Regions from separate parts of the Bartonella saheliensis genome, predicted to be linked through region 2. Evidence: predicted binding sites of a transcription regulator. Region 2 holds the regulator's gene; the other holds the start of a gene.
The links. Region 2 encodes HrcA, which represses chaperone genes, less so after heat shock. Its sites were predicted from a motif close to GTTAGCACTCNCNNNNNGNGAGTGCTAAC; they were not measured.

Region 1 (11,087 bases), on a different contig from region 2:
ACACATCACAAGCGATCTTTAAGAAACATACACTTCTCAAAGGAGAGTGTTTTACAAGCATAACAAACCAGTCCCTCTCTTCAGACACCCCTCTGTTATAAAAAAACACCTCTCTCATATATCTTTCCCCCACTGTTGCCCCCCTGTTAATGGTCTGAGACAACCTGAACACTTGAGACCCACAAAAGTGCGCTTATCCCTTCCATCCGATTTGCGGGCTTAAAGCACAACAAACCAGCCTAAAAAGAGTCCTCACCTTTAAAAAAACACATCACAAGCGATCTTTAAGAAACATCCCCCCTCAAAGGACAGTGTTTTACAAGCATAGCAAAATAATTTGATCATAAAGGACGAAAATGATCTTTTTCGCGGAAAAAAATCCCCAGGGCTTTCACAGGGAACATTTGTTGAAAAAAGGCTGTCCTCTCTTCATGGAAATGGACCCGATACTAAAAAGAACTTAAGATATAAAAAACGTTGCAAACACCTGCAAATTTCTACCACCTTTTACAGATTTTACAGCTGTAAAAAACACGCAGATTTTTTTAAAACGAAGAAAGATTCTGGTTTTAAAAGTAAAAAATCGCAAAGATAACTTTTTTCTTAATCTTCAAGAGACAAGTGCTTTTTTTTCACAACATCATTTGGTCAAAATGTAAGAAAATAATATTGCCGATCAATGATCAAGAGATAAAATTAATCGTATGAAACCACAAGATTCACCTCCTCCTCGTTCATCCCCAACACCAGAAGGGGCAAGCGCACAAGAAAGCGCACATGCACGAGAAGATCAGAGCACCAATGAATCCTTAGAAAGCCTTATTGCCCGTTTACAAAAAAACGCCCTAGAAGAAGAAAATGCTCCCCCTAGCTCTGAAGAATTAAAGGCGATTATTGCCGGTTTAGAAGATGATCTCATCACGGGTCATTGGATTTTGGCTAATTATGAAGATACCGATATTAGACTGATGCCATCTCTCGTAGAAAAAGCCAACAGAAAATATCCAGGGATGAATCTCAAATTAGCTCTTACCGCTGAAAAACTGACCCATGCACTCAAAGAAACAATCGAAAGCGGCGCAAAATCTTGCCAATTTATCGTAAATTTGGGGAGCAGAATCCATTTTGCGGCAATGGATTATAAAGTTATTGATGACAAAATATCTTTGATCATGTTTGAACCGACAACGTTCAATAATATTAGTGCTTATAAACTAGGGATAAAAATCAATCAAACCCTTGCAAGTTTTCCACTGCCTTCTTATTCTTTTGCCATGGCAGAAATGGATATTCAGCGAAGCTCGTCTGAATGTGGGATTTTTAGTTTGAACCTTGCCAAAAAACTTCATCTTGAATCTGATAAATTAACAAGAATGCACCAAGATAATATTAAGGGCGTATTATGTGAACAAAAAACACCTCTACCTCCTGAAAAGTTAGATTCTTATCTTCCCTCTCGTTTATATAAACATGCGCAAGGGCGAAGACGTCTTGAACAATATCTAAAAGCCAATCCAGAAGCCGCGCATGAAAAAGTCAACAAAAAAGGGGAAACGCTAACCGAAAGGTTTGAAAAAAACTTAAACGAAAAAGAGGGAAAAACCGTCTCTGTTTCTCCTCACAAAAAAAGAATTACGGAATACAAAGCTTTGATGATGTAATTTAAGTCTTTTTCCCTATTTCCTCTTCATCAAGCACAAAGCGCTACTTCTTTATAGCTAAAATTCCTCTCAAGTTTAAGAAGAGCTGGCAAATGAGCTTTTCCATTCGTAAAGCAAAAAGAGCAAACAACTTGTCTGTTAAGAGCAAAAGGCTGTTGTCTTATCAAATATTCTCTCAAAACCAGCTCTTCTTAAAACCGTATCAAAATTCCAAAGCTCTTGTTTGCAATAATCCTTGATGTAGATAGACAGAACGCTGAACGAGTAAAATAGTTGAATGCTTTCTTCTTCAATCAAAGCCTATACTCATGCTTATTTTTCTGAGCTTATCACTTTATCTCAAGCACTTTTATGCCATCAGATCAAACAACCGCAAGTAAAATACGCTTATCGTACCTCAATCAACACCCCCCTCTTTTCCCCCACAAAACATCTTACTCTTTTGCACCACTATCCTTTTCTCAAAAGAGAAAAATATAACACGCCACATCCCTTTATACAGAAAGTTTGCATCCCTTAAAACCCGCATCACTACCCACACCAGCCCCTCCCCCAACACCACAATGAACATGCCTCGTATTATCTCATACCAGCCTTACCGCACGAGCAATATCTTCTAGCGTTCTATACAAACTCCCTCTCACTCAAACTCTTGCGAACAACCATACCCGTGCATCTCCCCCACCCCCCACCAACAAGACACCCTTTTTTAAAAAACAGCACACAGAGAAAATCAAAACCAATCCTCACCATCAGCCAAAATCCCCCCAACCATCCCCCCTTGGAATGTCCACTGGAAATATCCACTAGAAATGTCATGACCAACCTTTTGATTTCATCAGAATTTTACGTCTGTTCTATTTTTGAAGCGTGAAAAAATTCATTTTTAATCTATCGACCAGCCTCACAATCATGTGAGGCTTTATTTTATGGAGAAGCAAATGAGAAAAATATCGTCAGAAGGGCTTGCACTCATTAAGCAATGGGAAGGATTGCGTTTAGAAGCCTATAAAGATAGCGTTGAGGTTTGGACAATCGGCTATGGTCATACCAGTACGGCTGGCAAACCGTTTGTTCACAAAGGCATGATCATCACAGAAAAAGAAGCCGAAGAAGTTCTTTTACAAGATTTAAGACAATTTGAGAATGCCATTGAAAAAAATGTAACGGTTTCCTTAACAGATGAACAATTCGCCGCGCTCGTATCGTTTTGCTATAATGTAGGAATAGTGGCTTTTTGCAAGTCGACCTTGCTAAAAAAGCTCAATAACAGTGAATATGAAGCCGTTCCTTCTGAATTACAAAAATGGACGAAATCGGGTGGAAAACGCCTTCACGGTCTTGTACATCGTCGCGCAGCAGAAGCGGGGTTATGGGCAAAAGGCGCTTATGTTTCTTCCAATTATCAAACGGTTGAAACAAAAGAAGCTTTGAGTTTTCTCAAAGCAGAAGCACTTCCCCCCATTATTGGTTCTTTTTCTGGGCTTGGAGGCTTATTAGCAGGCAATGGTCCCATTCAATGGGCGTTGGCAACCATCATGGTTTTAGCCGCCTGTTTTGGCATTTTCTTTGTAGCCAAACGCTTTCAGGAGCAACGCTTATGATGGAATGGATGAAAAAAAATTTGATGATCACAGGAGCGGCTCTGACCGCTTTTTTTATCGCTTTAGCAAAAGCTTTTAGGCTTGGAAAGGAGATTGAACAGCAAAAGCAAACAGAAAAAATACTAAAGTCATCAACAACACGACTAGAGGTAGAAAATGAAATTAATCAAAAAAGTGATGCTGATGTGCGCGCTGCTCTTAACCACTGGCTGCGCGATAAAAACAATCAATGAGCCTTCATCCTGTGTTGGCTGGATGCCCATTTATTTAGACCAAAAAGATCTTACAAACATCAGTTCAAATCTCGCCAGAGAGATTTTAAAGCATAACAAACAAGGGGAAGGCTTGTGTGGGTGGAAACATGGCTAGAAAACAGACAGAGCTTACAGAAAAGGAAAAAGAAATTCTTCAAGAAATCATCATGACGTATAAAAGTGTAAAAATAATGTCACGCTATACGAAGTGGGTTATATTCATCATTATCTTATTAGCGCTTGATTTTTCCCGGATCATGGATGCCTTGGCAAGTATTTTTACACAAAAATCGAATATTCAGCTCTAAAATAAATCATGAAACATGAGACGTGTTCAATCTTTTAAAAGACATCTGTTATTTTGAAAATATGGGAAGATATTATGCATGATTTTTCACGTCTCATGAAAAGTTTTACACGCTTTACAAACACGATTATGCAATGAATTTTCAGGCATTCAGGCATGATAGCGACATTAATTCTATCAATATGAAAAGAGATTTTAAAAAAAACATGGGAAAGAAATTTAAACTAACAAAAGAAAATAATCAGGGAAAACAAACATGCCAACGGGGATCTTTTAAACAACATATTGATATACAGAAAATTTTATCTTCATTATCCATACCATTGCGAAGCATTTAAAATCATTCAAAGATTTTTTTAATAAACGCGTCCGTGAGCAACAGAAATCGTATTATGCTAAAGAATACTCCTCTCCTTATTTATGAAGCATAGAAACATAAAGGTCATCGCCTATAAGTTCCATACACTTCGCGGGAGTATTATACAACACACCAACCCCTTGTACCACAACACCACCCCTCGTACCACGCACCAACCCTCGCACCACAGCATCACCCCCCACACCACAGCACCACCCTATACCACTCAGTCACTCTATCGCGAAATGGGCTTGAAAGTGTAATGTCTCATCTTTTCTGCTGTTTTCTGTAAATTTGTAAAATCGTAAAAACGTTTAACTGTAAAGGTAAAGGATGTATGCTTTTCTCCGCACCACAGCATCAGCCCCCACACCACAGCGCCAGCCCCTTGCACATCACATACCAACCCTCGCACCACAACATCACCCCCTACACTACGGCACTAACCCACATACCCCCATACCATTCAGTAACTCCACTGCGAAATGGGCTTGAAAGCGCAATATCTCATCTTTTCTGCTATTTTCTGTAAATTTGCAAAATCGTAAAAACGTGGAAATGTAAAGGCAAAGGATGTATGCTTTTCTCCGCACCACACACCAACCCTCGCACCACAGCATCAGCCCCCACACCACAGCGCCAGCCCCTTGCACATCACATACCAACCCTCGCACCACAACATCACCCCCTACACTACGGCACTAACCCACATACCCCCATACCACTCAGTAACACCATCACGAAATAATCTTGAAAGCGCAATATCTCATCTTCTCTGCTGTTTTCTGTAAATTTGCAAAATCGTAAAAACGTGGAAATGTAAAGGATGTGCACTTTATCAAGAGCATGAGGGATTAGAGATAATTGGATGAAGAGTGGGACGAATAGAAGTATAGAAGAAAATGGAGAGAGTGGAAAAGCACAGGGGGAAAAGGTTGAATTGGTACCACCCTCCACACCACAGCACCAGCCCCTTGCACATCACGCACCAACCCTTGCACCACGGCATCAGCCCCCACACCACAGCACCAAACCCCGCACCACAGCACCACCTCCTACACTATACGGCACCACCTCCACACCACGGTACCAACTCCTTGCACCACAACACCACCCACGCACACCACACACCAACCCTCGTACCACGGCATCAGCCCCACCACCACTCAGTAATACCATCACGAAATAATCTTGAAAGCGCAATATCTCATCTTCTCTGCTATTTTCTGTAAATTTGCAAAATCGTAAAAACGTGGAAATGTAAAGGATGTGCACTTTATCAAGAGCATGAGGGATTAGAGATAATTGGATGAAGAGTGGAACGAATAGAAGTATAGAAGAAAATGGAGAGAGTGGAAAAGCACAGGGGGAAAAGGTTGAATTGGTACCACCCTCCACACCACAGCACCAACCTCTGTACCACGCACCAAACCCTTACACCACGGCATCAGCCCCCACACCACAACACCACCCCCTTGCACCACAACACCACCCACGCACACCACACACCAACCCTCGTACCACGGCATCAGCCCCACCACCACTCAGTAACACCATCACGAAATAATCTTGAAAGCGCAATATCTCATCTTCTCTGCTATTTTCTGTAAATTTGCAAAATCGTAAAAACGTGGAAACGTAAAGGATGTGCACTTTATCAAGAGCATGAGGGATTAGAGATAATTGGATGAAGAGTGGAACGAATAGAAGTATAGAAGAAAATGGAGAGAGTGGAAAAGCACAGGGGGAAAAGGTTGAATTGGTACCACCCTCCACACCACAGCACCAGCCCCTTGCACATCACGCACCAACCCTCGTACCACGCACCACCCCCTCCGCACCACAGCACCAAACCCCACAGCTCCCACACCACTCAGTAACTCCATTGCGAAATGGGCTTGAAAGCGCAATATCTCATCTTTTCTACTATTTTCTGTAAATTTGCAAAATCGTAAAAACGTTGAAATGTAAAAAACAATAAGAATGTGTGCTTTGTAAAAGAAATAAGAGAAAAATGATGGGGATGGGAAGACAAGAAAAAAGCATAAAATGAAAGAGATGAAAGATGCCATGCTGCTCGTGAAACCATCAGAGCCCCGGTATATTGGGAACCATAAAGATAGCCATGAAAGATAAGAAATGAGAGCAAAGCTTCTTTTCGATGTAAAGAAAACCCCTTTCAAGAGCGTGAAAAGTAAAAGAAATAGACAAAAAAAACGGGTCTTTTCGACCCGTTTCTTTATTCTTTTTAGGGGAAAAAAGCTTAGAAATCCATTCCGCCCATTCCACCCATTCCGCCAGCTGGCATTGGAGGCATTGGAGCCTCTTTCTTTGGCATTTCAGCAACCATTGCTTCTGTTGTAATCAGAAGGCTTGCAATGGAAGCTGCATTCTGAAGAGCAGAACGGACCACCTTCACAGGGTCAACAATTCCCAAAGCAATCAAATCACCAAATTCACCCGTTGCGGTGTTGTAACCAAATGTGTCAGTATTATTTTCTAATACTTTGCCAACAATGATAGCTGCTTCTTCACCGGCATTGGTTGCAATTTGACGTGCAGGTGCTTGAAGAGCACGACGAACAATATTGATACCCGCTTCTTGGTCAGGATTGCTTCCCTTAACGCTCAACGCACTTGCTGCACGCAACAATGCGGTACCACCACCAGCAACAATACCTTCTTCCACAGCGGCGCGTGTTGCATTCAAGGCATCATCCACACGGTCTTTCTTTTCTTTCACTTCAACTTCTGTTGCCCCACCCACACGGATAACAGCAACACCACCAGCGAGCTTAGCCAATCTTTCTTGCAATTTCTCACGGTCATAGTCAGAAGTTGTTTCTTCAATTTGCGCTTTAATCTGATTAACGCGTGCAGTAATTTCAGCCTTTTGTCCAGCACCATCAATAATGGTGGTGTTTTCTTTAGAAATATTCACTTTCTTAGCACGACCAAGCATATCCAAAGTGACATTTTCAAGCTTAATGCCCACATCTTCAGAAATCACCTGACCCGATGTCAAGATAGCGATATCTTCAAGCATTGCTTTACGGCGATCACCAAATCCAGGTGCTTTTACAGCAGCAATTTTCAAACCACCGCGCAACTTGTTCACCACGAGCGTTGCCAAAGCTTCGCCTTCCACATCTTCAGCGATGATAAGAAGAGGTTTGCCAGACTGCACAACCGCTTCCAAAACTGGGAGCAAGGATTGCAAATTAGACAATTTCTTTTCGTGAATAAGGATGTAAGGATCATCAAGATCCGCCACCATTTTTTCAGCATTGGTCACAAAGTAAGGGGAAAGATAGCCACGATCAAACTGCATTCCTTCCACAACTTCCAATTCGGTTTCAGCCGTTTTAGCTTCTTCCACGGTAATGACGCCTTCATTGCCAACTTTTTCCATGGCATTTGCAATCATTTTCCCAATTTCTTCAGCACCATTGGCAGAAATGGTTCCAACTTGTGCAATTTCTGCTGAAGTTTGGATTTTTTTGGCTTTTTTGAAAAGATTAGCCACCACTTCATCCACAGCAGCATCAATCCCGCGTTTAAGATCCATAGGGTTCATGCCCGCAGCAACGGCTTTAACGCCTTCTTGCACAATCGCCTGTCCCAAAACAGTTGCCGTTGTTGTTCCATCCCCAGCAATATCATTGGTTTTAGAAGCAACCTCGCGCAACATTTGCGCACCCATATTTTCGAACTTGTCTTCTAGTTCGATTTCCTTTGCAACGGACACACCGTCCTTTGTGATACGCGGTGCACCAAATGATTTATCAATCACCACATTGCGCCCTTTAGGGCCGAGTGTCACCTTAACCGCATTAGCAAGGATATCGACACCGCGCAACAAACGCTCACGCGCTTCACGGCCAAATTTGACTTCTTTAGCAGCCATTTAATTTCTCCTTGGAGTTTTTTTTAAATAGTACATAATGAAAAATTGAGCGTTTTTTTTAATTAGCCCATAATTCCCATAATGTCAGATTCTTTCATGATTAAGAGGTCTTCCCCATTAATCTTGACTTCAGTTCCAGACCATTTTCCAAACAAAATACGGTCCCCTGTTTTGACCTCTAAAGGCACGCGCTTTCCGTTATCATCCAGAGCGCCATTGCCAACGGCGATCACTTCGCCTTCTTGTGGTTTTTCTTTTGCTGTATCAGGAATGATAATCCCACCAGCGGTTTTATTTTCAGATTCAACCCGACGAACAACGACACGGTCGTGAAGTGGGCGGAATTGTATATTAGCCATGTTTTAAATCCTTAAAACTGAACATAATTGCATTAATCTTAGAAGGTTCTTGCTAGCACTCTCTAGGTGTGAGTGCTAACACTATCCAAGATATAAAATCGGCCTTTCTCAATGTCAAGGATAGCCATAAAATAATTTCTCTATAAATAAAGCTTCCACGTCTTGCTTCTTCTATCCATTTCGCGTTATCTAACTTTTTTAAGAACCCGCGAACAAATAAAGGATCTTATATCATGGTTGAAACACGTCAGGAAACGGATAGCTTTGGAACGATTTCGGTGCGCCAAGATCGTTATTGGGGAGCACAAACTGAACGTTCTCTGCATAATTTTAATATTGGCAGTGAAAAGCAGCCTCTTACCATCATTTATGCCCTAAGCCTTGTGAAAAAAGCTGCTGCTCTTGTCAATATGGACAAAGGCAAACTTTCTCCCAAGATCGGCAAAGCGATTGTCGCAGCGGCGGATGAAGTTCTCTCTGGTGCTTTTGATGACCATTTTCCCCTTTCTGTTTGGCAAACAGGCTCAGGGACACAAAGCAATATGAATGTCAATGAAGTGATCGCCAACCATGCCAGCATGCTTTTGGGGGGCAAACTGGGAAGCAAAAAGCCCGTTCATCCCAATGATCATGTCAATATGAGTCAATCCTCCAACGATTCCTTTCCCACGGCACTTCACATTGCCACCACGCTGCAAACACGCCAACATCTTTTTCCTATTCTTGAAGCACTCATTACCACTTTCAAGAAAAAAGAAGAAGAGTTTGCCGACATCATCAAAATTGGACGCACTCATACACAAGATGCCACCCCCTTAACGCTTGCACAGGAATTTTCAGGTTATCGGGTTGCGCTCGAAGCCAATCTTCATCGGATTGAAACAGCCCTTGCTGATGTTCAAATGCTTGCTCAAGGCGGAACAGCTGTGGGAACAGGGCTCAACGCCCCAAAAGGCTTTGACGTTGCCTTTGCTCAACACATCAGCACTCTCACAGGAATACCCTTTAAGACAGCACACAATAAATTTGAAGCGCTTGCTCATCATGGTGCTCTTGCGCATTTCCATGGCAGCTTGAATGCCTTAGCCGCTGATCTCTTTAAAATTGCCAATGACATTCGGTTTTTAGGTTCTGGTCCCCGTTCTGGCTTAGGCGAACTCAACTTGCCTGAAAATGAACCCGGCTCCTCTATTATGCCCGGCAAGGTTAACCCCACCCAGTGTGAAGCCATGACCATGGTTGCAGCGCAAGTTTTTGGCAATCATACAACTGTCACCTTTGCCGCCAGTCAGGGACATTTTGAACTCAACGTCTATAAACCTGTTATTGGCTATAATGTTTTACAATCAATAACGCTTCTTGGGGATTGCATGCGCTCTTTTGATATGCATTGCATTCAAGGATTACGCGCCAATCGCGTTCATATTCACGCCCTTATGGAGCGCTCACTGATGTTGGTCACAGCTCTTGCCCCAGAAATTGGCTATGAAAAAGCCGCTGAAATTGCCAAAGCAGCGCATAAAAATGATACAACTTTGCGCACTGAAGCCCTCAAAGCAGGTGTTTCTGGAGAAGATTATGACCGGCTGGTTGATCCCAAAAAGATGATCGCTCCTCAATAAAGAAGAGGAAAACATCTTCAACCTTATCCCTCAAAGCCATCGGGGTGCCCGCGCCCCGATGATAGTTGCCCACAGTATTTCTTTTAAACTCTCATCTTCATTTTAGCTCTGATGAAAAGGAACGCTTGCCCCAGAAATTGGCGATGAAAAAGCCACTAGAATGCAAATGCCTTAGCCGCTGATCTCTTTAAAATTGCCAATGACATTCGGTTTTTAGGATCTCATCCCCGTTCTGGCTTAGGCGAACTTAACTTGCCTGAAAATGAACCCGGCTCCTCTATTATGCCCGGCAAGGTTAACCCCACCCAGTGTGAAGCCATGACCATGATTGCAGCGCAAGTTTTTGGCAATCATACAACTGTCACCTTTGCCGCCAGTCAGGGACATTTTGAACTCAACGTCTATAAACCTGTTATTGGCTATAATGTTTTACAATCAATAACGCTTCTTGGGGATTGCATGCGCTCTTTTGATATGCATTGCATTCAAGGATTACGCGCCAATCGCGTTCATATTCACGCCCTTATGGAGCGCTCACTGATGTTGGTCACAGCTCTTGCCCCAGAAATTGGCTATGAAAAAGCCGCTGAAATTGCCAAAGCAGCGTATAAAAATGATACAACTTTGCGCACTGAAGCCCTCAAAGCAGGTGTTTTTAGGAGAAGATTATGACCGGCTGGTTGATCTTAAAAAAGATGATCGCTCCTCAATAAAGAAGCCGATAAAGAAGAGGAAAACATCTTCAACCTTATCCCTCAAAGCCATCGGGGTGCCCGCGCCCCGATGATAGCTATCCACAGTATTTCTTTTAAACTCTCATCTTCATTTTAGCTCTGATGAAAAGGAACGCATGCCCCAGAAATTGCCTATGAAAAAGCCACTAGAATGCAAATACCTTAGCCGCTGATCTCTTTAAAATTGCCAATGACATTCGGTTTTTAGGATCTCATCCCCGTTCTGGTTGAAACGAACGAGAAGAATGGTTCATCATTTGCCCTGAATGAAAATTGACATG
Region 2 (11,087 bases):
ATGGAGCATCTGCACTCAAAGGTCTCACACTTCACCCCCCACATTTAGCTATTTTTGATATTAAAATGCCCCGAATGGATGGGATGGAGCTCTTGCGTCGTTTACGTCAAAAATCTGATCTTCCAGTTATTTTTCTAACGTCCAAAGATGACGAAATTGATGAATTATTTGGTCTTAAAATGGGAGCTGATGATTTTATTACAAAACCTTTCTCCCAACGTCTTCTCATTGAGCGCGTAAAAGCTATTTTGCGCCGTTCTAATGCTCGTAACCAACCGCTTTCTACAGGAACTGCTTCCACCTCTTCCCTCAAACGTGGAGATCTTGTGATGGATCAAGAGCGTCACACCTGTACATGGAAAGATAAACCTGTTATTTTAACTGTTACTGAGTTTTTGATTCTGCAAACCCTCGCACAAAGACCAGGCGTTGTAAAAAGTCGTGATGCTTTAATGGATGCTGCCTATAGTGACCAGGTCTACGTAGATGACCGCACCATTGATAGTCACATTAAGCGTCTGCGTAAAAAATTTAAACAAGTGGATGATGATTTTGCAATGATTGAAACACTTTATGGTGTAGGTTATCGTTTTCACGAGGTATGAAACTGCTTTGTCGCAAAAATTTGAACGGCAATCAAATCGATGACAGACAATTCTCAACTGGAAACTCTAAAAAAAATAGCCCCTAACGGTATATCCTCAGCGCCATTTCTTATGTTTTCTCATTTATACCTTCGAATACAACGTCTCTTTAGACAATTGCTTTTTTCCAGTCTCACACGCCGCATTGTTATATTAAATATTGCTGCCCTTGCCGTTCTGGTTACAGGCATTTTATACCTTAACCAATTTCGCGATGGTTTAATTGAAGCAAAAATTAAAAGCTTATGTACCCAAGGAAAAATTATTGCTGGAGCTATTGCAGCTTCTGCAACAGTAGATACAAACTCTATCCTCATTGACCCCCAAAAACTCTTAGAGTTACAGGCTGGTGAAAGCGTTACACCCGCCCCTCAATCAACCGACTCTTGGGACTTTCCCATTAACCCTGAGCAAGTAGCCCCTCTTTTACGACGTCTCATCACACCTAAAACGACAAGAGCACGTATCTATGATCGTGATGCTACTTTACTTCTTGATTCGCGGGTTCTTTATTCTAGTGGAGACGTTTTTAGCTATGATTTACCCCCCCTCAAAACAGAACAAAACATGTGGGATCGTCTTACTTCATGGTATTCAAACACATTTTATGGCAAAGGGATTGCTCTTGATAGAGAACAAACAAAAAGCCGTGGGATTGCTTATCCAGAAGTATACAGAGCATTAAACGGATCTCTTGCTACCGCCAAAAGACGTAATAGACAAGGTCAACTTATCGTTTCTGTTGCTGTTCCTGTTCAACGCTATCGCGCAGTGGTTGGCGCCCTTCTTCTTTCAACAACTGGCTCCGATATTGATAACATTGTGAAGGCCGAAAGACTGGTTATATTTAAAGTCTTTGTCGTTGTAGGCAGTGTACTCTTGGTTCTTTCTCTCTTTTTAGCCCATACGATTGCCCATCCATTAAGCAAATTATCTGCCTCTGCTAACCGAGTGCGGAATGGCAATAATCAGCGTGTAGAAATTCCTGATTTTTCAATGCGTGAAGATGAAATTGGTCATCTCTCAACCTCTATTCGTGACATGACCAATGCTCTTTATATGCGTATTGAAGCCATTGAACGCTTTGCGGCTGATGTAAGCCACGAATTAAAAAATCCCCTCACTTCTCTCCGTAGTGCTGTTGAAACCCTCCCTCTAGCTAAAAATGAAGAAGCACAAGAAAAGTTACTTGAAATTATTCAACATGATGTGCGTCGTCTTGATCGGCTGATTACAGATATTTCTGATGCCTCTAGGCTCGATGCAGAGCTGGCACGAGAAACCGCAGAGATTGTTGATATGACACCGCTTTTGGAAAGTCTTGTTCATGCCGTTCAGGAAGTATATCGCAATGCCCAAACCATCGATGTAAGCCTGAATATTACCCCACGTCCTTATGGAAAACCTTATCTTGTGTTGGGACATGAGCTCCGTTTAGGGCAAGTGATTTCCAATCTTCTTGAAAATGCACGTTCCTTTATTCCCCGTAATCGAGGGAAAATTTGCATTACTATGAAAAGTCATGCTTCAACTCTTATTTTAACCATTGAAGATAATGGCCCCGGTATTCGTTCAGAGAATATTGAACGCATTTTTGAACGTTTCTATACTGATCGACCAAATGAAGATGCTTTTGGACAAAACTCTGGACTCGGTCTTTCTATTAGTCGGCAAATCATCGAAGCCCATAATGGAACAATTACAGCCGAAAATATTATTGATCCAGCACTTGGAAAATGTAAAATTGGTGCACGTTTTATTATTATGCTTCCCCTCGTTAAATAAATCTTTTACCCAAAATATAAGGACATGAAAATAAAATGTGTGAAATACTCCACGCAAATTGCCTTCAACTGGGAGGAAGGGGGCTGTTGATTATAGGTCCATCGGGATCAGGAAAATCAACCATCACCCTTGCTTTGCTCGACCGCGCTGAGTGGTCAAAACGTGAAGCAAAACTTATCAGTGATGATTATACAATGCTGCGTGTGAAAAATGGAAAACTTCACGGATACACACCTGACGACTTACAGGGCGGTATCGAGATTCGTGGTGCTGGTCTCTACATAATAGAATTTCAAAAGCAAACAACTATCGATTGTATTATTTTTCTTGGCCCTGAATACGAACGTTTTTCCACAAATAAAACTTTTCAATTTGAAGATTTGCACATTCCTCTTTTAAAACTTCCCTCTCTTCACGAGGCCGATTGCACAGCTATTTGTCAAGCTATTGAAGCATTTTTGTTCAGAAAAATATGGCATAAACCCGTCTAATTTTTTTCCAACGATAAAAAAATCACACTTTTTGCCTTTTTTTTGCAAATTTTTCTTGGCAGCAAGACAAAGCCTTGTAAAATATCCTTCCCACCAATATGGTTGGATCTTATTAGTTAACAGGAGTTTGCGTAAATGATTGGACTCGTGCTTGTAACGCACGGTGAGCTGGCTGTCGAATTTTTACATGCCGTGGAACATGTTGTTGGAACACAAGAAAAGTTCGCAACAATATGTATTTATCCCGATGACGATATAGATCAGCGCCGAGGTGATATTATAGCCGCAGTAACCGATACAAATACAGATCATGGCGTCATCATATTAACAGATGTGTTCGGTGGGACGCCATCAAATATAGCTATTCCTGCTATTGAAAAAGGACGCGTTGAAATGATTGCGGGGGTTAATTTGCCCATGCTTATTAAATTGATTTCTATTCGCAAATGCCCTGATATCTCATTATCAGATGCGTTAAGAATAGCACAAGAAGCAGGGCGTAAATATATTAATGTACCAAGTATGATTTTATAGCGGATAATTAAACACTAATGCTTTCCAAAGACCCTCTCCCCTCTAAACTTAGTCGTCATTTTAATATCTGTAATAAACGTGGGTTGCACGCAAGAGCTTCTGCAAAATTTGTACAAACTGTTGACAATTTTAATGCCACTGTTGAAGTTGAAAAAGATGGAAAAATCGTTGGTGGAACATCAATTATGGGACTCATGATGCTAGCGGCTTCATCCGGTTGCAACCTCACTATTCGTGTTTGGGGACCAGAAGCAACAGATGCTCTTAATGCTCTTGAAAAGCTCATCAATAACAACTTTGGAGAGGAAAACTAGCCCTTTCTCACAATAAACAAGAATGACGATCCTTAGAGAATAAGAATTTTCTATCATTATCTTGAATTGTGATTTCTTCTCTCATTTTTATGCCGAGATTCATATCCACTGTAAATTATAAATATGACAGCTTATTCTAATTGTATTATGCAGATTTTTTTGTTTGCTGTCCTAACATTATTTGGCCCATTTAATAGTTATTGTATATTGTGGTTGTTATCATACCATCTTTACAGAAAAGAGAATTTTGACTTAGACTAAATATATTTGCTTTTAAGCAAAAGAAAATATCAAGATAATTTCACAAATCAGAAATTGATCAACTTTCTTTATTTTCTGCTAGCTTTGTAGCCTTTATAATACACAAGCAATTCCCGATTTCAGATCATTATGATGCATATTACGAAAATGCAGTTTTTATTTTGATCAATATCATTTTCTTACAACAAATAACCTTTGTACATTTATAATTATGGTAAGCATTTTTTAGACATTATTTTTCTATACTATTGCCTTATCTTCTGTGACATTTTTCACTTTCAATTTATCTGTTATTGCACTTTTTATCTGTTATTGCACTTGGGATAGTATCTTTTCATTATAAGGAGATAACATTATGGATCGTTTATTTAGTGCCCTTCAGATTCTTGAACAAACAACACAGCAACTTGTATCGTTGCAAAATGGCTTACCAAATGCGCAGTGGATTAATCCGCAGAATTTTCATATCACTTTATCTTTTTTCGGTGAAGTTGAAAGTGATACAGAAGACGCACTTAGGCATGCCTTTGACATAATAAAGCTCCCTCCTTTTATGCTACAAATGAAGGGTTTTGACGTTTTTGGTTCAGAAAACGCTCCACATTCTCTTGTTGTCCGCATTGAACCTTGTGAAGCTCTCAATCTTTTACACGAAAAGATGCAATGTATTCGTAGCCACTTGAGACTAGAGCCTGATAAAAAAGAATTTACACCGCATATTACTATTGCGCGACTGCTCGATATTAAGCCTGAAGACCTTCCTCCTTATCTGTCCTCTCGGAGTGATTTTTCATTTCCTCCCTTTGATGTTGATCATTTTGTTTTATTTTCATCGCCATCTCCCTCAAGCGATGCTCCATATATTGTAAAAGGAAGTTGGCCACTTCAAAGATAAAAGGGTGTTTGTAACACCCTTTAAAACTCTTTGAGAAAAGACCTCATATAGGCGAAATTACAGGGAATGCTGCATTTTACACTGGAAACTTGTACTGATATGTTTTAAGCCGAATCAGTTTCAACAGAAGCTTCTTTTGTTCCTCCTTTGGCCACACCCACTATCGCTGGACGTAAAACCCTTTCTCCAATAATATAACCAGCCTGAACCACTTGTTGAACAGTGTTATCGGGAACATCGGCATTAGGAATTTCAAACATCGCTTGATGAAAATGAGGATCAAATTTTTGTCCCTCTGGATGAATTTTCTGCACCCCATGACGTTCTAATGCTGCCATCATGGCACGTTCAGTCATTTCAACACCTTCTGCTAATGATTTCAAACCAGAATCACTCTCTCGTGAACCTTCTGGAATCGCTTCCAAAGCGCGATTGAGATTGTCAGAAACAGATAACATATCTCGTGCAAAATTAGCAATGGAATAAGCCTTCGCATCTGCTACATCACGCGCAGTACGGCGTCGAAGATTTTCCATATCCGCAGCAAGACGTAAAAGCTGATCTTTCAACTCTTTGTTTTCATCCTGTAAAGACGCTAAAGGATCAACCTCATTACTTTCTTCTTCAACGCCTCCGTGTGCTTCTGTTTTATGCGTTTTTAAAAATTCATCCGCTGCTTGTTTAAGTGCATTACGATCAGCTGGATTTTTTAAATCACGATTTTCAAATGAAGCATCAGTAAACTTGTTTTTTTCATCAGACATAAAAATTCTATTCCTTCATACGATTTGTTATTCTCGATATCGAAATTTTACAGACAAAAATCAAGGGGTATTAATGTATATTAATACAATGAGCTTCTATAGTACAAATACTTAACCACATCGTTTAACGCAATAACTGTGACACAAGTTGGGCTGTATAATCAACCATGGGCACAATCCTTGCATAATTAAGCCGTGTAGGACCAATAACACCTAAAGCACCAATGACTCTTTGTTGTGAATCACGATACGGTGCTACGACTAAAGAAGAACCAGAAAGTGAAAATAATTTATTTTCTGAACCAATAAAAATTCGAACTCCTGACCCTTCATCCGTTAAATCGAGAAGCTGAGCCATACTTTCACGTGTTTCAAGATCATCAAACAAATGGCGTAACCGTTCTAAATCTTCTTCTGCTTTCACATCTTCAAGCAAATTACTCCGTCCACGAACAATGAGGTGTATTTTATGATCAGCACCTTCCCCCCCCCAAAGAGCTAATCCCGTTTCAACAAGATGATGTGATAAATCATCAAGTGCAGCCCGTGTTTCTGCACATAAGCAAGCTATTTCCCCTTTAGCTTCACTCAATGTGCGCCCTTGAATATGGGCATTAAGAAAATTTGTTGCTTCTGTCAATTGTGCATGGGTAACCCCTTCTGGCAAATGAACAATACGATTTTCAACCTCACCTTGTTGAGTCACTAAAACAGCAAGAGCATGCTCTCTATCAAGGCGCACAAACTCAATATGTTTTAATGTTCCTTCTTGTTTTGTTGCGAGAACAAGCCCTGCTCCACGGGAGAGATCTGAAAGAACTCGGCTTGCTTGAACAAGAAAATGCTCAACCGATTGTGCATGACCCGCTTCTTTGACTTGCATTTCAATATTTTCTCGCTCTTCGTTTGGCAAATCACCCGCTTCCATAAATGCATCAACAAAAAAGCGTAAACCCGATTGGGTTGGCATTCGCCCTGCCGAAACATGCGGTGCATAAATCAAACCGAGATGTTCAAGATCACTCATTACATTGCGAATCGTCGCAGGTGATAAGGTCTGTTGCAAAAGTCGCGAAAGATTGCGTGACCCTACCGGTTCACCATCATTAAGATAGGCTTCAACAATATGGCGGAAAATATCACGCGAACGCTCATCAAGATATTTTAGCTCATTATCAATAGGCTTGTGCTTCATCACAATTATTTCACTACTTAAAAAAACACTCTTCTCTTATATAAGTTTTGCCAATGTTTGGTCAAATAATCTAAAGTAGTATCAAAATATATTATCCTATTGAGCCATAAAACACCATCTTTTAGAGTGATGGTATAAGCATAATAAATTATGCATGAGGTGTTTTTTATTAGAGTGGGTGATTGGATATTTAAGACAGTAATTCGTCTCTTTAGGAGCTTACGAAGAGGAGCTTGTTTATTTATAAACCACTGGGAGTAGAAAATTAGATTTTTATCATGAAAAGACTTTCATTAAAAAATCGTCTCTCATGTCTTTTTAATCGTTGTCTTCACAAAATACGAAAAATTTTATTTGAATAAAATATCATAAAACGTGTAAAATAACTCTGTTATGTAAAATCAAGCAGAATGATACATAAGCATTTAAGCTGGTTCCTAGCACAAAAATAGTTTCCCTTTCATTTTTGGAGAAATCTATATGAGAAGTATAGCGGATAAAAGACTTGTCATTGCGACACATAACACCGGCAAATTACATGAAATTACCACTTTGGTTGAACCTTTCGGTTTAATAATACAATCAGCAAAAGAGCTTGGCTTGCCAGAACCAAAAGAAACAGGAACAACATTTGAAGAAAATGCTTACATTAAAGCTTTTGCAGCAGCAAAAAAAACAGGACTTCCTGCTCTCTCTGATGATTCAGGCTTAGAAGTCGATGCATTGGATGGTGCACCAGGCGTTTATACAGCTGATTGGGCGATTCAAGATGACGGTACACGTGATTTTCCAAAAGCGATGCAAAAAATAGAAGATGAACTTCAAAAAGTCGGAGCGCGAGAAAAAAGCCAACGAAAATGCCGTTTTATATCTGTCATTTGTATCGCTTGGCCAGATACTCATGCAGATTATTTCCGCGGATACGTTGAAGGAACATTCATTTGGCCTCCACGAGGAGATAAAGGCTTTGGCTTTGATCCTATTTTTTTACCAGATGGATATGAAAATACCTTTGGAGAAATGTCAACAGAGCAAAAACACAGCTGGAAATACAATGACATTCAACCTCTTTCACATCGCGCACGGGCTTTTAAACTTTTGGCAGAAAACCTTCTGGCATTCTCATGAATGAACCTTTTGGCATTTATATTCATTGGCCTTTTTGTGCTGCTAAGTGTCCCTATTGTGACTTTAATTCACATGTTCGTGTTCATGGTGTTGATCAGCCGCGTTTTGTCACCGCCTTTGAGCGCGAAATAGAAACGCAATATCATAAAATAGGTCCACGCCATATTACGAGTATTTTTATTGGTGGGGGTACCCCCTCTCTTATGGAGCCGCAAACTGTTGATGCCCTCTTGCAAGCACTTGCAAAAAAGTGGATACTTGATGATAAAGTTGAAATTACATTAGAAGCTAATCCATCCAGTGTGGAAGCAGAACGTTTTCGCGGATATCGCGCTGCAGGTGTTAATCGCTTATCTCTAGGAATACAAGCACTCAATGATAAAGCATTGCGCAAACTTGGCCGACTCCATAATGTAGAACAAGCTCTTTATGCCATTGATTTAGCACGGCAAATTTTTCCACGCTTATCCTTTGATCTTATTTATGCTCGCCCCGAACAAACCCTTGAACAATGGAAATCTGAACTTGTACAAGCCATTGATTTGGCAGCAGACCATCTTTCTCTGTATCAATTGACAATCGAAGAAGGAACCGCCTTTAAACGACTTCATGATGCAGGAAGGCTCATCCTTCCCCCATCAGAGCTTGCAGCAGATCTGTATCATCTTACCCAAGAAATAACAGCTTTATATGGACTTCCCGCCTATGAAATCTCAAACCATGCCATGCCTGGTGCTGAATCAGCACACAACCTTCTTTATTGGCGTTATCACCAATATGCAGGCTTTGGTCCAGGAGCGCACGGTCGTTTTATTGAAAACATATCAAATCATTCTTCCACCTTTTCAAAAACATCTTTATCACACCTTGAAAACCATGAACGTTATGTCACTATCAATGAAAAGAATCCCGAACAATGGCTTGAATTAGTCGAAAAAACAGGGCATGGCTGTATTGAAACAGAACGATTAACTCTTCAGCAACAGGCAAATGAAATGCTCCTTATGGGGTTACGCCTTTGTGAAGGCTTGGAACTTACACGTTATGAAACTTTAAGCCCAAAACGCATCCCAATGGAAAAACTGATTGATTTACAACAACAAGAATTGGTCGAAATGGTGAATAACCAACGCTTAAAAGCAACAACCAAAGGACGTATTGTTCTTGATTACATCATCAGCCAACTTGCAAACTAAAGTTTTTATAGCGACATATTGCTTTTAATGATCATAATGATTTTTCATAGCAAAAATGAAACTCAAGTATCGTAAGATCTTTTCATTTCAAAACTATTTATAATACATTAATGATAACCCTTCACTTACCTCTTAAAGGCAAGGGAATTTTTGGATAAAAATGACTTTTATAAACACTTTCAAATGCTAAAAATTATCGTCATATTTTGAGCTAGAAAGTATATGATGGTCTGATTTTCTTTTTTTAGAAGCGATAAAGGTGATGATTCACAAAACTAACGGCTTTACGAGCAAAAATTCCAGCCTTAAAACTGCACACCACGTATTCTAAAACAGCTTGATATATTAACACCTCAAATGACAATGCTGTATGGGAACAAAAGGGTTCTATGCAAAATAAGATAAAGATATCATTGAACCGAACAATTATTTCTTTAGACAAAAAAATCAACAATAAAACGCTCATAAATAACTGTGAGCGTTTCCACTGCATCAAGGGCAACACATTCATCTACCATATGCATCGTTTTCCCTGGTAAACCAAATTCAATCACGGGGCAATAATCCTTAATAAATCGCGCATCTGAAGTTCCCCCAGACGTAGAGCATTCAGGCACACTCCCTGTTACACTTTTAATAGCATTGGATAAAATTTGAATAAGTTTATCATTTTTGGTCAAAAAAACATCCCCTAAACTCGGAATCCATTCAAGCTGATAAGAAGGATATTGACCACTATTATTTTTTGATTGCACCAAAGCAAGACGCTTTTCAATTTCCCCCATCAAGGTTTCTTTTGTCCAAAGATCATTGTAGCGTATATTAAAACGAATCGTTGTCTGCGCTGGAATAATATTGACTGCCAAATTACCGGTATCGATGGTTGTTAGTTCTAAATTACTGGGTTGAAAATTCTCTGTCCCTTGATCTAAAGCCGTTTGTGTTAATGCTTGAATAAGCTTACTTGCCAAAGGCAAAGGATTGGCAGCCCGTTCTGGAAAAGCAACATGACCTTGGCGACCTTTCACGGTAATGACCCCAGAAATTGATCCGCGGCGACCAATTTTAATAACATCACCAACAGCTTTTACGCTTGTTGGTTCCCCCACAAGAGCAGCAGTCCATTTTTCGCCTTTTTTTTCTGCCCATTGAAGAAGTTTTACCGTACCATTAACAGCAGGCCCCTCTTCATCCCCAGTAATCAAAAGGCTTATTGTTCCTTTAATGGATTGTTTCTCAAGAACGCGCGCGAGAGCCGCAATAAAACAAGCGATACCACCTTTCATATCAACAGCACCCCGCCCATATAATTTCCCCTGATCTATAACAGCTTCAAAAGGTGGATAAGTCCAATCTTCTAATGCACCTGGCGGTACAACATCTGTATGACCTGCAAACATAAGATGGGGGCCTTCGCTTCCCATTTTTGCATAAAGATTTTCAACATTATCTGTATTTTTATCTGTAAAAATAGGGCGCTCAACATGAAATCCTATTTTTCTCAAAAATTGTTCCAACGTTGATAAAGCCCCTGCTTCATGAGGTGTAACAGAAGGACAACGAATCAGTTCCTGTAATAGCTGAAGTGGATCTGTAAGAACCGACATAAAAACCCCTTCCCATTTGTTATAAGTCATCGGAACTTAAGGGTATTACGCTGAATAGCAAAAAAGATAAAGTAAAAACATTGAAGACACTCAGCAAACCAAGCAGGGGAGGACAATCGTGCTGAGAGCTTCAATGGCTTCCTCATCATGCATGACGAAGCACACACACAACGAAACACTCAACAAAAAGTTCCGTTAAATATTGCTCTCATTTGCACGTTTTTTACGCCTATAATTTATATGAATCAAAATTAATAGCGTGTAGTCTATGAG

Region 1: a site for HrcA is predicted at 8,502-8,530, ahead of groES (co-chaperone GroES). Genes of this name have one in related genera too.

What each region holds. Positions count from the first base shown of each region.
Region 1 covers NZ_LR607211.1:634-11,720, reverse strand. The annotation lists gene FS875_RS06105 (YopJ/AvrA family T3SS effector serine/threonine acetyltransferase) at 705-1,661, shown strand; gene FS875_RS06100 (hypothetical protein) at 2,286-2,480, opposite strand; gene FS875_RS06095 (lysozyme) at 2,603-3,265, shown strand; gene FS875_RS06090 (hypothetical protein) at 3,262-3,498, shown strand; gene FS875_RS10555 (hypothetical protein) at 3,422-3,634, shown strand; gene FS875_RS06080 (hypothetical protein) at 3,627-3,827, shown strand; gene FS875_RS10180 (hypothetical protein) at 4,241-4,387, opposite strand; gene FS875_RS10175 (hypothetical protein) at 5,193-5,366, opposite strand; gene FS875_RS10820 (hypothetical protein) at 5,619-5,744, opposite strand; gene FS875_RS06075 (hypothetical protein) at 5,872-6,123, shown strand; gene groL (chaperonin GroEL) at 6,448-8,091, opposite strand; gene groES (co-chaperone GroES) at 8,154-8,450, opposite strand; gene fumC (class II fumarate hydratase) at 8,684-10,072, shown strand; partial or broken gene FS875_RS06055 (lyase family protein) at 10,238-10,785, shown strand.
Region 2 covers NZ_LR607201.1:68,796-79,882, reverse strand. The annotation lists gene FS875_RS04005 (response regulator transcription factor) at 1-605, shown strand, start outside; gene FS875_RS04000 (sensor histidine kinase) at 645-2,429, shown strand; gene FS875_RS03995 (HPr kinase/phosphatase C-terminal domain-containing protein) at 2,465-2,920, shown strand; gene FS875_RS03990 (PTS sugar transporter subunit IIA) at 3,056-3,454, shown strand; gene FS875_RS03985 (HPr family phosphocarrier protein) at 3,472-3,768, shown strand; gene thpR (RNA 2',3'-cyclic phosphodiesterase) at 4,385-4,924, shown strand; gene grpE (nucleotide exchange factor GrpE) at 5,029-5,688, opposite strand; gene hrcA (heat-inducible transcriptional repressor HrcA) at 5,813-6,883, opposite strand; gene rdgB (RdgB/HAM1 family non-canonical purine NTP pyrophosphatase) at 7,364-8,011, shown strand; gene hemW (radical SAM family heme chaperone HemW) at 8,008-9,207, shown strand; gene dapE (succinyl-diaminopimelate desuccinylase) at 9,642-10,814, opposite strand; gene FS875_RS03950 (M48 family metallopeptidase) at 11,044-11,087, opposite strand, start outside.